Regions from separate parts of the Bradyrhizobium australafricanum genome, predicted to be linked through region 2. Evidence: riboswitches for the same ligand, from Rfam matches in the RefSeq annotation. Region 2 holds a riboswitch; the other holds the start of a gene.
What was found. A riboswitch is a leader RNA that binds a small molecule or an ion and turns the genes downstream of it on or off. The one in region 2 is predicted to bind ZMP and ZTP.

Region 1: another riboswitch for ZMP and ZTP. It lies ahead of glyA (serine hydroxymethyltransferase); the one in region 2 lies ahead of J6525_RS21725 (bifunctional 5,10-methylenetetrahydrofolate dehydrogenase/5,10-methenyltetrahydrofolate cyclohydrolase).

The regions. Positions count from the first base shown of each region.
Region 1 covers NZ_JAGKJL010000042.1:52,334-57,948, reverse strand. The annotation lists gene J6525_RS30765 (DUF3280 domain-containing protein) at 1-781, opposite strand, end outside; gene J6525_RS30760 (sensor histidine kinase) at 1,019-2,449, shown strand; gene J6525_RS30755 (response regulator transcription factor) at 2,446-3,108, shown strand; ZMP/ZTP riboswitch at 3,194-3,279, shown strand; gene glyA (serine hydroxymethyltransferase) at 3,316-4,587, shown strand; gene J6525_RS30745 (hypothetical protein) at 4,675-4,830, shown strand; gene J6525_RS30740 (HAD family hydrolase) at 5,284-5,615, shown strand, end outside.
Region 2 covers NZ_JAGKJL010000023.1:117,693-123,307, reverse strand. The annotation lists gene J6525_RS21745 (SANT/Myb-like DNA-binding domain-containing protein) at 2-373, opposite strand; gene J6525_RS21740 (hypothetical protein) at 599-892, opposite strand; gene J6525_RS47275 (zinc-ribbon domain containing protein) at 1,117-1,704, opposite strand; gene J6525_RS21730 (MaoC/PaaZ C-terminal domain-containing protein) at 1,763-2,215, opposite strand; gene J6525_RS21725 (bifunctional 5,10-methylenetetrahydrofolate dehydrogenase/5,10-methenyltetrahydrofolate cyclohydrolase) at 2,345-3,208, opposite strand; ZMP/ZTP riboswitch at 3,224-3,303, opposite strand; gene J6525_RS21720 (hypothetical protein) at 3,521-3,937, shown strand; gene J6525_RS21715 (hypothetical protein) at 4,052-4,576, opposite strand; gene J6525_RS21710 (hypothetical protein) at 4,783-5,418, opposite strand.

The DNA of each region.
Region 1 (5,615 bases), on a different contig from region 2:
CGGTCCGGCTGACCCGCCTGATCACGCCGATCAGCGATTGATCGGCGCCGAGCTGCTGTGCAATCGCGGCCTCGCAGCCATCGCAGTCGCGCAGCGCACGTGCCTTGACGGGCTCCGCGGTCGCGCCGCCGGTATCGACCAGGCGGTAGCGGCCCGACTGCGCAAGCCGGTCACGCACGCCCTTGGTCACATCGGCGAGGTAGGCCGCATCGGCGTCGGCAAGACCGGATGCCGGCGCCGCGGAGGTGTCCTCAAGCTCGAATTCGAACACCGCAAGCCCGATCGGCGCAACCGTGGCGATCTGCGCCGGCGGCGACACGCCCGCGAGGACGCCGCGCACCTCGCGCGACACGAACATCCGCGCATGGTCCCATGCCTCGTCATTGTCGCCGCGAAACGTGTAGAGCTTTTCGTACAGCACGCGGCTCCCTTCGAAATCGATGACCGCCACCTTGGCCCACTGCACCAGTGTGCTCATCTTCTGCACGCCGCCGACCACCTTGATCCGGGCCTCGCCTGCGGGCGCCGCTGCTGACACCAGGCGATAGCGCGGCTCCGCGGCGACGTCGGCGCGCAACGCGCGCATGAACGCGTCGAGCCGCTTCTGATGCGCGGCAGTCTGATCGAGGACCTCGCCTGAGGTGTCGACATAACTGAAATCATCGATGCTGACGCCAAGCTGAGATGCCGGCACCGTGCCGGTTTCGGCGCGCAGTGGACAAGGTCCGGCCAGAAGGCCGATCAACGCGAGGGCGAGCAAGACAAGACGGGATTGACGCATGGTCTGGGCCTTTCGGGTGCTGGCGCGGGCGGGTCGGTCGCATCCTGGGCCAACTGGCCGCCGCGCCGCAGCGGAGTGCCTCCCGCCCCGTGCCGGGAAAATTTCACGACGATGGTCCGCGCCGAAAGAACGCCTATGGCAACGCTTCTCGACGCCTCCGTTCTGCCGTTTAATGTGCGTGACGGCCCTGCCCGCGATCGCGCGCCGAAGCCCGCCTTCGATCTTGAGGATACGCCAATGTGGAATTGGTTCGGAAGCGATCTGAAACTGCGGCTGACGTTGCGCGTGGCTATCGTCTCGACGCTCTGCTTTGCCGTCATCTCCGGCTATTTCCTGATCGAGGCCGACCGCTCGGTGCGCGGGCGGATCGCGGCCGTTGCCGATGTCGCCGCCAAGACGCTGGAGCTGCAGCAGAGCAAGATCCAGTGGCTGAACAATGCGCGTTCCGACTTTCCCGATCTCGACAGCGTTGCCGCGACGGTCATGACGCCGGGACTGTGCATCGCCTTTCGCAGCAATAGCGGCGAGATCAGCCAACGCTTCTGCGGCGGCGCGCAGACTGACACGGCCGCGCCGCCGCTGGCCTTCGCGGCGCTCTATCGCCGCCTGTTCGATCCCGGCCGCGAGGCGGTGCAGCAGGTGGTTTCGCGCGGCATTGCCGTCGGCGAAGCGGTGGCCTGGATCGATCCGGCGGTGCCGACCGCCGAGGCCTGGCACGATGCCGGCCGGCTGATGGCGGTGTTCATGATCGCGCTGCCGCTGCTCTGCGCTTTGGTCTATGCGGCGCTGGCGCGCGCGCTGCGTCCGACGCGGCAGATCCGCGACGGGCTCGAGCGGATCGCTGCGGGCGACCTCGCCGCGCGCCTGCCGCCGTTCGATCTCGCCGAACTGTCCGCGATCGGCGACGTCTTCAACCAGCTCGCCGAGCGCCTCGCCGCCGCGCTTTCCGACCGCAACGCGCTGACGCAGAAACTGATCCTGGTGCAGGACGAGGAGCGCCGCCACCTCGCGCGCGAGCTGCATGACGAGTTCGGGCAGTCGCTGGCCGCCATCCGTGCGCTCGCCGCCTCAGCGCGCCAGACCGCGGCGGCGGATTGCCCGCCTTTGCTCGCCGAATGCGACGGCATCGCGCGGACAGCGACCGACATGATGGAGACGTTGCGCGGCGCCCTCTTCCGGCTCCGCCCGCCCGATGTCGACGAACTCGGACTTGCGGCCAGCCTCGAGGGCCTGGTCGCCGGCTGGAACGGCCGCAGCCGCGGACAGCCACGGTTCGAGATCACCATATCGGGATCGTTCGAGCGCCTTGTCGCCTCCGTCAGCGCCAATCTCTACCGCATCGTGCAGGAGGCGCTCACCAACGCCGCCAAGCATGCCGGCGCCACGCGCGTGATGCTGCGGCTTGAGATGCGCGAGGCGGCGCCCGGCGGCGGCGACAGCGCGATCGTGCTCGCGATCGACGATGACGGCCAGCCCGGCGATCCCGATCCCAAAGGCGATTCCCAACTCAGGTCCGGCCTCGGCCTGCTCGGCATGCGCGAACGGGTCGCCGCGCTGGGCGGGCGGCTCAGCTTCGAGACCGGACAGCCCAACGGCTCCTCGCTCCGCGTCATCGTTCCCGTCGCGGTTAGCCGAGCGGCCGCACCGGTGGTGGAGCGTGCGGCATGAGCCATACGGCGCGCACCATCATGCTGGTCGACGACCACGCCGTCGTTCGGGAAGGCTACCGGGCGATGCTGCAGAAGCAGCCGGGCCTCAGCGTCGTCGCCGAAGCCTCCGACGGCGTCGAGGCCTACCGCCTCTACAAGGAGACCGGGCCCGACCTCGTCATCATGGACCTGTCGATGCCCGGCATCGGCGGCATCGAGGCCATCCGCCGCCTCCGGCAGTGGGACAGGCGTGCAAAAATCCTGGTGTTCACCATGCACCAGAACGCGGCCTTTGCCGTGCAGGCGATCCGCGCCGGCGCGAGCGGCTATGTCACCAAGACCAGCCCGCCGGAGACGCTGGTGCACGCCGTGATGGATGCGCTGTCGGGCAAGATCGCGATCAGCCCGGATATCGACCACGAGCTCGCGCTCAGCCACCTTGCCGGCGAGACCAAGGCAGCCGACCTCCTGACCGCGCGGGAATTCGAGGTGCTGCGCATGCTGCTCGCAGAAAACACCACCGAGGAGATCGCCGAGGCGCTGCACCTCAGTCCCAAGACGGTCGCGAACCTGCATTCCCTTATCAAGGACAAGCTCGGCGTCGGCACCGATATCGAGTTGGTCCGCCTCGCGCTGCGGCAAGGCATCCTGACGCAGATCGATCTCGGCGAGCGCTGACCCGCGGCGGCGCCAGCAACCAACCCTTGCGAGCCGGCCGGGGATTGGATAGCCTTCCGCTCGCGATGAGCTTCGCAAGCTCATTCGCCCCTCGCGCGACTGGCGAGCTTACGTGGAATTGACCACGGTGAAGCGCGAAGGGTTCCAACGCCGTTCGCCTGGGCAACCCGTTCAGCTGATGATCCAGCGTCTTAGGGAGCCCGGACCATGCCGTCATTCCGCAATGAACTCCACCTCAACGATTCCGAAGTTGCCCTTGCACTCGAGGGCGAAGAGCGCCGCCAGCAAGACGGCGTCGAGCTGATTCCGTCGGAGAACTACACCTATCCCGAGGTTCTCGAGCTGCTGGGATCGGTGTTCACCAACAAGTATTCCGAGGGCTATCCGGGACGCCGCTATTACGGCGGCCAGGAATTTACCGACCAGATAGAGAACCTTGCCCGACAGCGCGCTTGCGCGCTGTTTCGCGCCGAACATGCCAACGTTCAGCCTCTGTCCGGGTCGCCGATGAACCAGGCCGTGTATCTCGGCCTGCTGCAGCCCGGCGATACGATCTTGGCGATGGACCTGTCACACGGCGGCCATCTCACCCATGGCGCGCCGGTGTCGCACATGGGGCGGCTCTTCAACTTCGCCCGCTACAAGACGCAGCCGTCAAACGGCGGCGCCATCGATTTCGATAAGCTCCGCGCCATGGCCCGGCACGTCCGCCCGAAGCTGGTGCTGTGCGGCTACAGCTCTTATCCGCGCGATCTGGATTATGCGTCCTTCAAGAGCATCGCCGATGAGGTGGGTGCACTGACCATGGCCGACGTCAGCCATTACGGCGGCCTGATCGCCGGCAATGCCTTGCGCAATCCGCTCGATGCGGGTTTCGACGTGATGACGACGACATCGCACAAGACGCTTCGCGGGCCGCGCGGCGGCATCGTTCTCTGTCGCCGGGAGTTCGCCGGCAAGATCGACGCGTCGGTGTTCCCGGGGCTGCAGGGAGGTCCGCACATGAACGTTGTGGCCGGAACCGCGGTCACGCTGAAGAAGGCATCGACGTCCGATTTTCAGGCCTATGCAAGACTGGTCATGCGCAACGCGAAGGTCCTGGCCGAAGCGTTGATGGAACGCGGCATGACGTTGATCACCGGCGGAACCGACAATCACATGATGGTTGTGGATACGGTGGCCAGCGTCGGCGTGGACGGCGGCGCGGCCGAGAACATCCTCGACGCCGTCGGGATCACCGCAAACAAGCAGATCATTCCCGACGATCCGCGTCCGCCGCTCAAGCCGAGCGGCATTCGCCTCGGGACGCCGGCGGCGACCACGCGCGGCATGGGCGAGCCCGAAATGCGCCTGATCGCCGAACTCATTGCGGAATCCCTCCGGTCGAAGGGCGATGCAGCGGTCGTCAAGCGACTGAGGTCGAACAGCGTCGAGATGTGCCGCGCTTTCCCCGTTCCGGGGATCGCACCGCCCTCATAGGCGGCCGACCCGCATTCCTGTTCCGCATTCGTCGCGTCACTCGGCAGGTCGTGAAGGTTCCCGGGGGAAGGACCGGAACGGAAATTGATGCTGTTCGTTGGACCGCATGATCTCGAAGACGGAGCGTCCAACGCCGTGACCCGGAAAACCTTGCAAGCACGCTCGGAACAGGCGCTCGTCGTCATCATTCTCAGCACCGGTGCGCTGATCGGTTACCTCGGCCTGGCGCTGTCCAGGATGTGAGAGCGACGCCGGCGGGCACCAAGCCGCCGGCGGGCGTCAGGCCGCGGCAAGCATCAAGTCGCTTGGTGCGCTGAAAGCTAGTGCGTGCGTGCCACTGAGTTGCCCGACGCGGCAAGCCAAGCCCCGCAGCAAAATATAGGGTGAAAAGAGCAAGGCTCGGACAGATCATGTCGCGAGAATGCGGATGTTTGACGCACAAGCGACGACACCCGCCGTCGTCCCGGCGAAGGCCGGGACCCATTACCCCAAATCTCAATTGTTGCGCGACGCTGGGGCCACGATCCCGTTCCTGATCAAATGCGGTGGTTATGGGTCCCGGCCTTCGCCGGGACGACGGTGGTGTGCGCGGGAACAGTCTCGCGATGAATGCAACGCCACGTACAATCCACACACCGGTCACTGAAATCGAGGACATTGCCGCCTGCCCGCAATTCTCGTACACGGTTTCATGCAATGACCTCGCAATTCTCTCCCAACTCCGTCGACGTGCTGCTGTTCGATATCGGCCGCGTCGTGCTCGACATCAACTTTGACAAGGTGATGGCGCACTGGGCGCAGCATGCCGGCTGTGCGCCCGCCGAGCTCGCCACGCGCTTTGTCGTCGACGACAGTTTCAAGCATCACGAGATCGGCCGGATCGACGACGCGGCGTTCTTCGAAAGCCTGCGCCGGACGCTCGGCATCAACATCACGGACGCCCAGTTCCTCGAAGGCTGGAATGCGATCTTCACCGGCGAGATGCCGGGCATCGCCCCGCTGCTCGCGGCGGCCGCCGAGCGGATGCC
Region 2 (5,615 bases):
TTCAGCCGCTCGGAATCTTCCGCCGCACCGCCTCCACGCCGGCATCGGTCACGTTGTATCGGCGGCCCATCTCCGGGACGATCCAGCCCTTCTCGATCATTCCGGCAATGGTGCTCGGGCCGACGCCCGCGGGAAACGGACGGCGGTTGCGGATTGCGTCGATCGCGACCCGCTCGAGATGGGTGGCGACATGCGAGGGGCGCGCGCGAAACGCCTTTGCCATGATCAGGACCGACAGAACCTCGGCGCGCCGGCGCACCGCCGAAGCGCTGCGGGTCAGTTCGTTGCTGATCTCGAGAGCGTTCTTGCCGGCCTTGGCGAGTTCTCTGAGCTTCTCGTCCTCGTCAGAGCTCCAGCGCCGCACGATCCCCATCTGCCCCTCACCGCCTGGATACCCATCTCAAACCGATGCATACGCAGGCGGCGCTGATTTGCCATGTGACTTTCGGCACCTCTTGATGTGACGTCGGGGCCGTCGCCATCGGGACGGCCGATCGCGGGTGCCGCGCGATGCAGCACAAAGAGCATGATCCGATTGAATCGGATCATGCTCTCAATCCCCTTGCTTGGTGGCGTTTTGCTTGCGCGCGAAAACGCTTCAGTGCTTGCTGGGTTCAAGCGCGATGAGCACGCCGGTCGGCTCGGGCTCGTGCGGCCGAAGCGACGTCAGCTCCGGATCGCTCCACTCGGCGAGACTGACGACTTCGCCGGTCTGCCCCGGCATGTCGGAGGTCTGGGCGGGTTCGAGCACCTTGAGCCCGCTGGTGTCGACGAAGAATGTGTGCTCACCGAACACGCTGTTCAGTTGCGCCACGGCCGGGTGATCGTCTGGAAGCACCTGGGCATTCAGTTGCGTCATGGTCTGCTTGACTTGCGTGGAATTGAGTTTCATCCGCTGCTCCTTCTCGTTGGTTCCGGCCGCGATGGCTTCCTTGACAGGTTTCCTTGACAAGTTTTCCTTGGCTGGTTCCTCCCCGCCCGCACCCCACATCGGGGGCTTCAAGGTCTCGAACCGATCAGGCACCGAAACGTTCCGCACGCGCGACGCATTGACCGCCTGCGCGGTGGTTCCCCGCGTATCAGATCTGAAGTGCGACCCTGAAGTCACGCCTATCGCTACGAGACTGGAGGCTTCTTCCTTGCGAGCCCTTCCAGGTGCACGCGGCGCGCGGCGGATTTGCGCGCGCGCTCCCTGCTGCGGCAGGCCCGGCAGCGCACTGCCGCGGTAAATACATCGCCCTTGGCGGTCTCGTACCACCATTTCTGCTGCAACGGCGTCCAGACCTCGGCAACGCCGCAGTCCTTGCAGATGAAGGGCTCCGGTCGATAGGTTCCGCGCAGCACGAAATCGGGAGTCGAATAGCTGTTCGATGGCGCGAGCCGCGTCGTATCCACGGCAACCTCGTCGCGCGCCAGCGCAATCTTGTAGTCGCGGAGACGTTGCCGTTCAGCGGCGCGTTGCGCCTGGATGCGGCGCCATTCCTCGGCCTTGCGCCGCCTGGCTTCGATCTCTCCGTTCGTCTGCTTGCTGCGTTTCACGGCGGCACATCCGTCTGGGTCGAATGCCTTCGGCGCATCGACGAAGTAAATACCGGGCAGCACGACCTCGTCGATGATGACGTCATTGATGCGCTGCCGTTCTGCCGCCGGCTTGTCATAATTGCCGCAACATTGCGCGACCACAAGGTCGCGTGCGGGGAACACGTAGAAGCGCTGACGGCCGTCCGAGGCGGATGACTTCGGGATGCCCCTCAGGCCGCGCCTATGCCGGCCCCTGCTCCGCCGGCCGCATGCGGATCAGCGCGTCGAGCACGAGGACAAGAACCGGGCGCTGCTCGTCATTGACCAGCTCCGTCTTGAAGATCACGACAGCGTCGCGCCGCTCCGGCCTGATGGTGATCTTCTGGATCTGGGATTGGCCGGTGAGCGTGGCGCCGGGCCGAACCGGGCTCGGCAGGCGAATCTCGAAGCTCCGCCCGACGATCCCCGCCACCTTGGTCCAGATCGCCTCCACGACGAGCCGCTGATAGATCGCAATGGTGTTGAAACCGCTTGCGATCAGTCCGCCGAACGGGCCTGCCGCAGCCGCGACGGGATCGGCATGGATCGGCACCGGATCATATTTGCCGGCGAACTCCAGGATCTCGGCCTCGCCGATCGTGTAGCTGCCAAGCCTGAACGTCTGCCCCTCGGTGAGATCTTCCGCATACAGCATCGCGCGCCTCCATCCGTCGCGCGACGATAGACGAATGGTGCGGGCTTTCCATTACCCCGGACGTCATGAACTTCGCGCGTGATGCGCGAGCGACACCCGCCGCTCGCATATCGCCGCAGGTATCCCGCGCTATTGCAGCCGGGCCGCCCTCGCCTTTGCCGCCTTCAGCGTGTTCTCCATCAGGCAGGCGATCGTCATCGGGCCGACGCCGCGCGGCACCGGCGTGATCGCGCCGGCGACCTGCACCGCCTCGTCGAACGAGACGTCGCCGTACACCGCATAGCCGCCGTCCGGCTTCTCGACGCGCGTGGTGCCGACGTCGATGACGATGGCCTGCGGCTTGATCCAGTCGCCGCGCACGAGGCCGGCCTTGCCCACCGCACTCACCAGGATGTCGGCCTCGCGGCAGATCCTGCTGATGCCGCGGGTGTGGATATGGGTCTGCGTCACGGTCGCGTGCTCCTGCAGCAGCAACGCGGCCATCGGCTTGCCGACGATGTTGGAGCTGCCGATCACCACGGCATGGGCGCCGGTGAGGTCTGATCGGACCGACTTGATCAGCCGGAGACAGCCGAGCGGCGTGCACGGCACCAGCGCGTCATCGCCGTGAAACAGCCGGCCGGCGTTCAGGGCGTGCAGGCCGTCGACATCCTTGGCGGGATCGACCGCCGCCATCACGCGCAAGGCGTCGATATGCGCCGGCAACGGCAGCTGCACCAGGATGCCGTCGATATCGTCGCGCGCATTGAGCGCCTCTACTCTGGCAAGCAGATCGGATTCGCTGGCATCATCCGGCAGTCGTGCGACCTCGCCGCGCAGGCCGAGCCGCTCGGCCATCCTGACCTTGCTCTGCACATAGATCTGGCTCGCCGGGTCGCAGCCGACCAGCACGACCGCAAGCCCCGGCGCGCGGGGCAGCCGGTCGAGTTCGCCAGCAATCTTGTCGATGACAATTTGGGCATGTGCATGCCCATCGAGAATGTTCGCCGTCATGGCACCTCCGTTTCGAAGCGGTGCCCAGGCGCGCGGCGTTCAGTCTCTGCGCTCCCCGATGGTGGTCCATCCAAGCGCCAGTCGCGCAGATGGCGTGGTCATAGCCGCCCCGCCGGGCAAAGGCAATTCACGCTCTCCCGCGGGTCGAACGGCGACGAATTGCCCTCACTTTTGCCGGTGGATCGGTGCCGGGCGGGTCACCTCTGGGGGTAGGATTCGGGCAAGACTTGCGTTAAGTCTCGGCGCTTGCCGGGCTTTTCCGATCCCCGGCGCCATCCTTCCGGTCATCACGCCATTTCGGACATTTTCGACATGAGACATATCATCCTCGCGCTGGCGCTCTTCTGCCCGGCTGCCGCGCTTGCCCAAGGCACCACGCCGGCCCCCGCCGACGCAGACAAGCCGGCGGCGGCGACCTCGCAGCCGATGGTCGGCGACAAGCCGCTGGTCCAGGTCGGCAAGAAGTCGGCCGCCAAGAAGGGCGAGAAGCCTGCCGCGCCCGGCAAGCCGCAATCGGTCGCTCAGAAGCTTCAGGCCTGTCAGGACATCGACGACGCCACCAAGGAGCGGCTGATCTGCTACGACGAGATTTTCAAGCCGCAGCCGAAGCCGAAGGCTGCCCCGGCCAAGGGCGTCAACGATTGCCGCTTCGTGAAGGAAGAGGACGAGCGGCTGACCTGCTACAACGGCTTCGCGGACAAGATTCCGCGCCTGCCGCGCGAAAGGTAGCGGGCGGCGCTCGGACGCCTTCGCGCATCCGGCGACGTGCCTGATCGCGGACATGAAAATGCCGCCGCAAGTGTTTGCGGCGGCGGATCGATTGCCGGCTGCGGCAGCCTTTTCTTACCAGGTGCCGAAGCCACCGAAGAAGCCCATGCGCTGCTGCTGCGCGACGCGGTAAGGCTGATACATGCCGGGCTGCGCCAGCCGCATCGGCTGCTGGGGATGCGCATGGTAGCGCGCGACTTTGCGCTTCTTCGGCGCCTGAGACTGGGCCTGCGCCGGCTGCTCGGCCGGCTTTGCCTCGGCCGCGACCTTCTGCGCATCAGCCTTCTCCGGCGGAATGAACTGGGCGAACGTATTGCGGACGCGGGCTTGCGCCGACGCATCGCCCGTAGCCGACGGGATTGCCGCGGCGACCGCGTTGACCTGCGCCGGAACAATGGTCGGCAAATTGGTGTCGTAGACCACCCGCTCGGGCAATTTCTGGGTCGACTTGATGCGCACCATGGTCTTATCGACGCCCGGCGACGACAGTCCCTGGTTCTGACCGGCGACCACGGCCTCCTGCGGCACGATGGCATTGACGACGAAGAGCAGCGCGAGCAGCACTCCACCAACGAACAGGAAATAACGCGCCACAGGCATTTTGGTAGCTCCCCCCGCGCAGCAGGGCGCGGTTCATCTCGGCGCGACGACATCAGTCATCGCGCGGGCGATTTCATCGTCTGCGCATGATCACCCGGACGCTGTCCGCGCTCCCGCTAACGGCTGGTTTATTAGTTAGTTCCTGTCCGGCCGTTACGGTTCACCCGACAAGTCAATTCGCGGTCACTTTTTCGAGATGCCGGGAATTAGAGGCGGCTCGCCGTCACGACCGAACATTTCGCCTTGTTTGCGTTAACGTTGACGAACCCGACCAACATTTGCGAGTAGGTCTTGCGGCTTTTCATGGCGATGGTGTCGGAGATCAGCCGCTTGCGCTCGGTCAGCGGCCGACCGTCGCGGCGGATGAAGGCGCAGGCGATCTCGATATCCTTGACGGCGAAATCATTGGCATTGCGCAGCGTCAGGGTGACCAGCGCCTTCGAACCCAGCCCGCCGCGCCGCCACGATTGCGAGGCGATCCTCAACTTGTCCAGCGGCGACCTTTCAGCGCCGGGCCCGGACGCCTTGGCCTCCTCCGCCCCCTGTGGAGCGATGGCCACGCCGACGGTGGTCGGCTCGTCCGCCGGTGCGGCCAGCGCATCCTTGGCGGTCTGATTTGTGATTTGAGCTGGTTGCTCGCCGGTCGGGGCATTCTGCGCGGTGCGGATCATGGAGGACACCGGCCAGACGTCCTGGTCCCCGGCGTCGCTCGGCTCGGGGAGCATGAACCATGCGGCGATCCCGGCGAGCGCAATCAGCGGCAGCAGCAGGCTGGCGTAGAAGCCCCCTTCACCGAGACGTCCGGCGGCCAACCTCCGAAACGACGCCAAGCCGATCCGCATCGTCTTGCCCTCACCCTGGCAGCCTGATCGGGCCGCCCCCCCCCCCCACACAGAGAGGAAGCCGCACCGCGCGGCTTCCGGGACGGCCGCAGGTCGAGCGGCCACGCGAAGACAATCGCTGACGGCCGCAATGGTTTCATTCCGGGACGACAATCTTGGGCAGGCATAACGAGGGATGGTATCCCAGCGAACCGCTC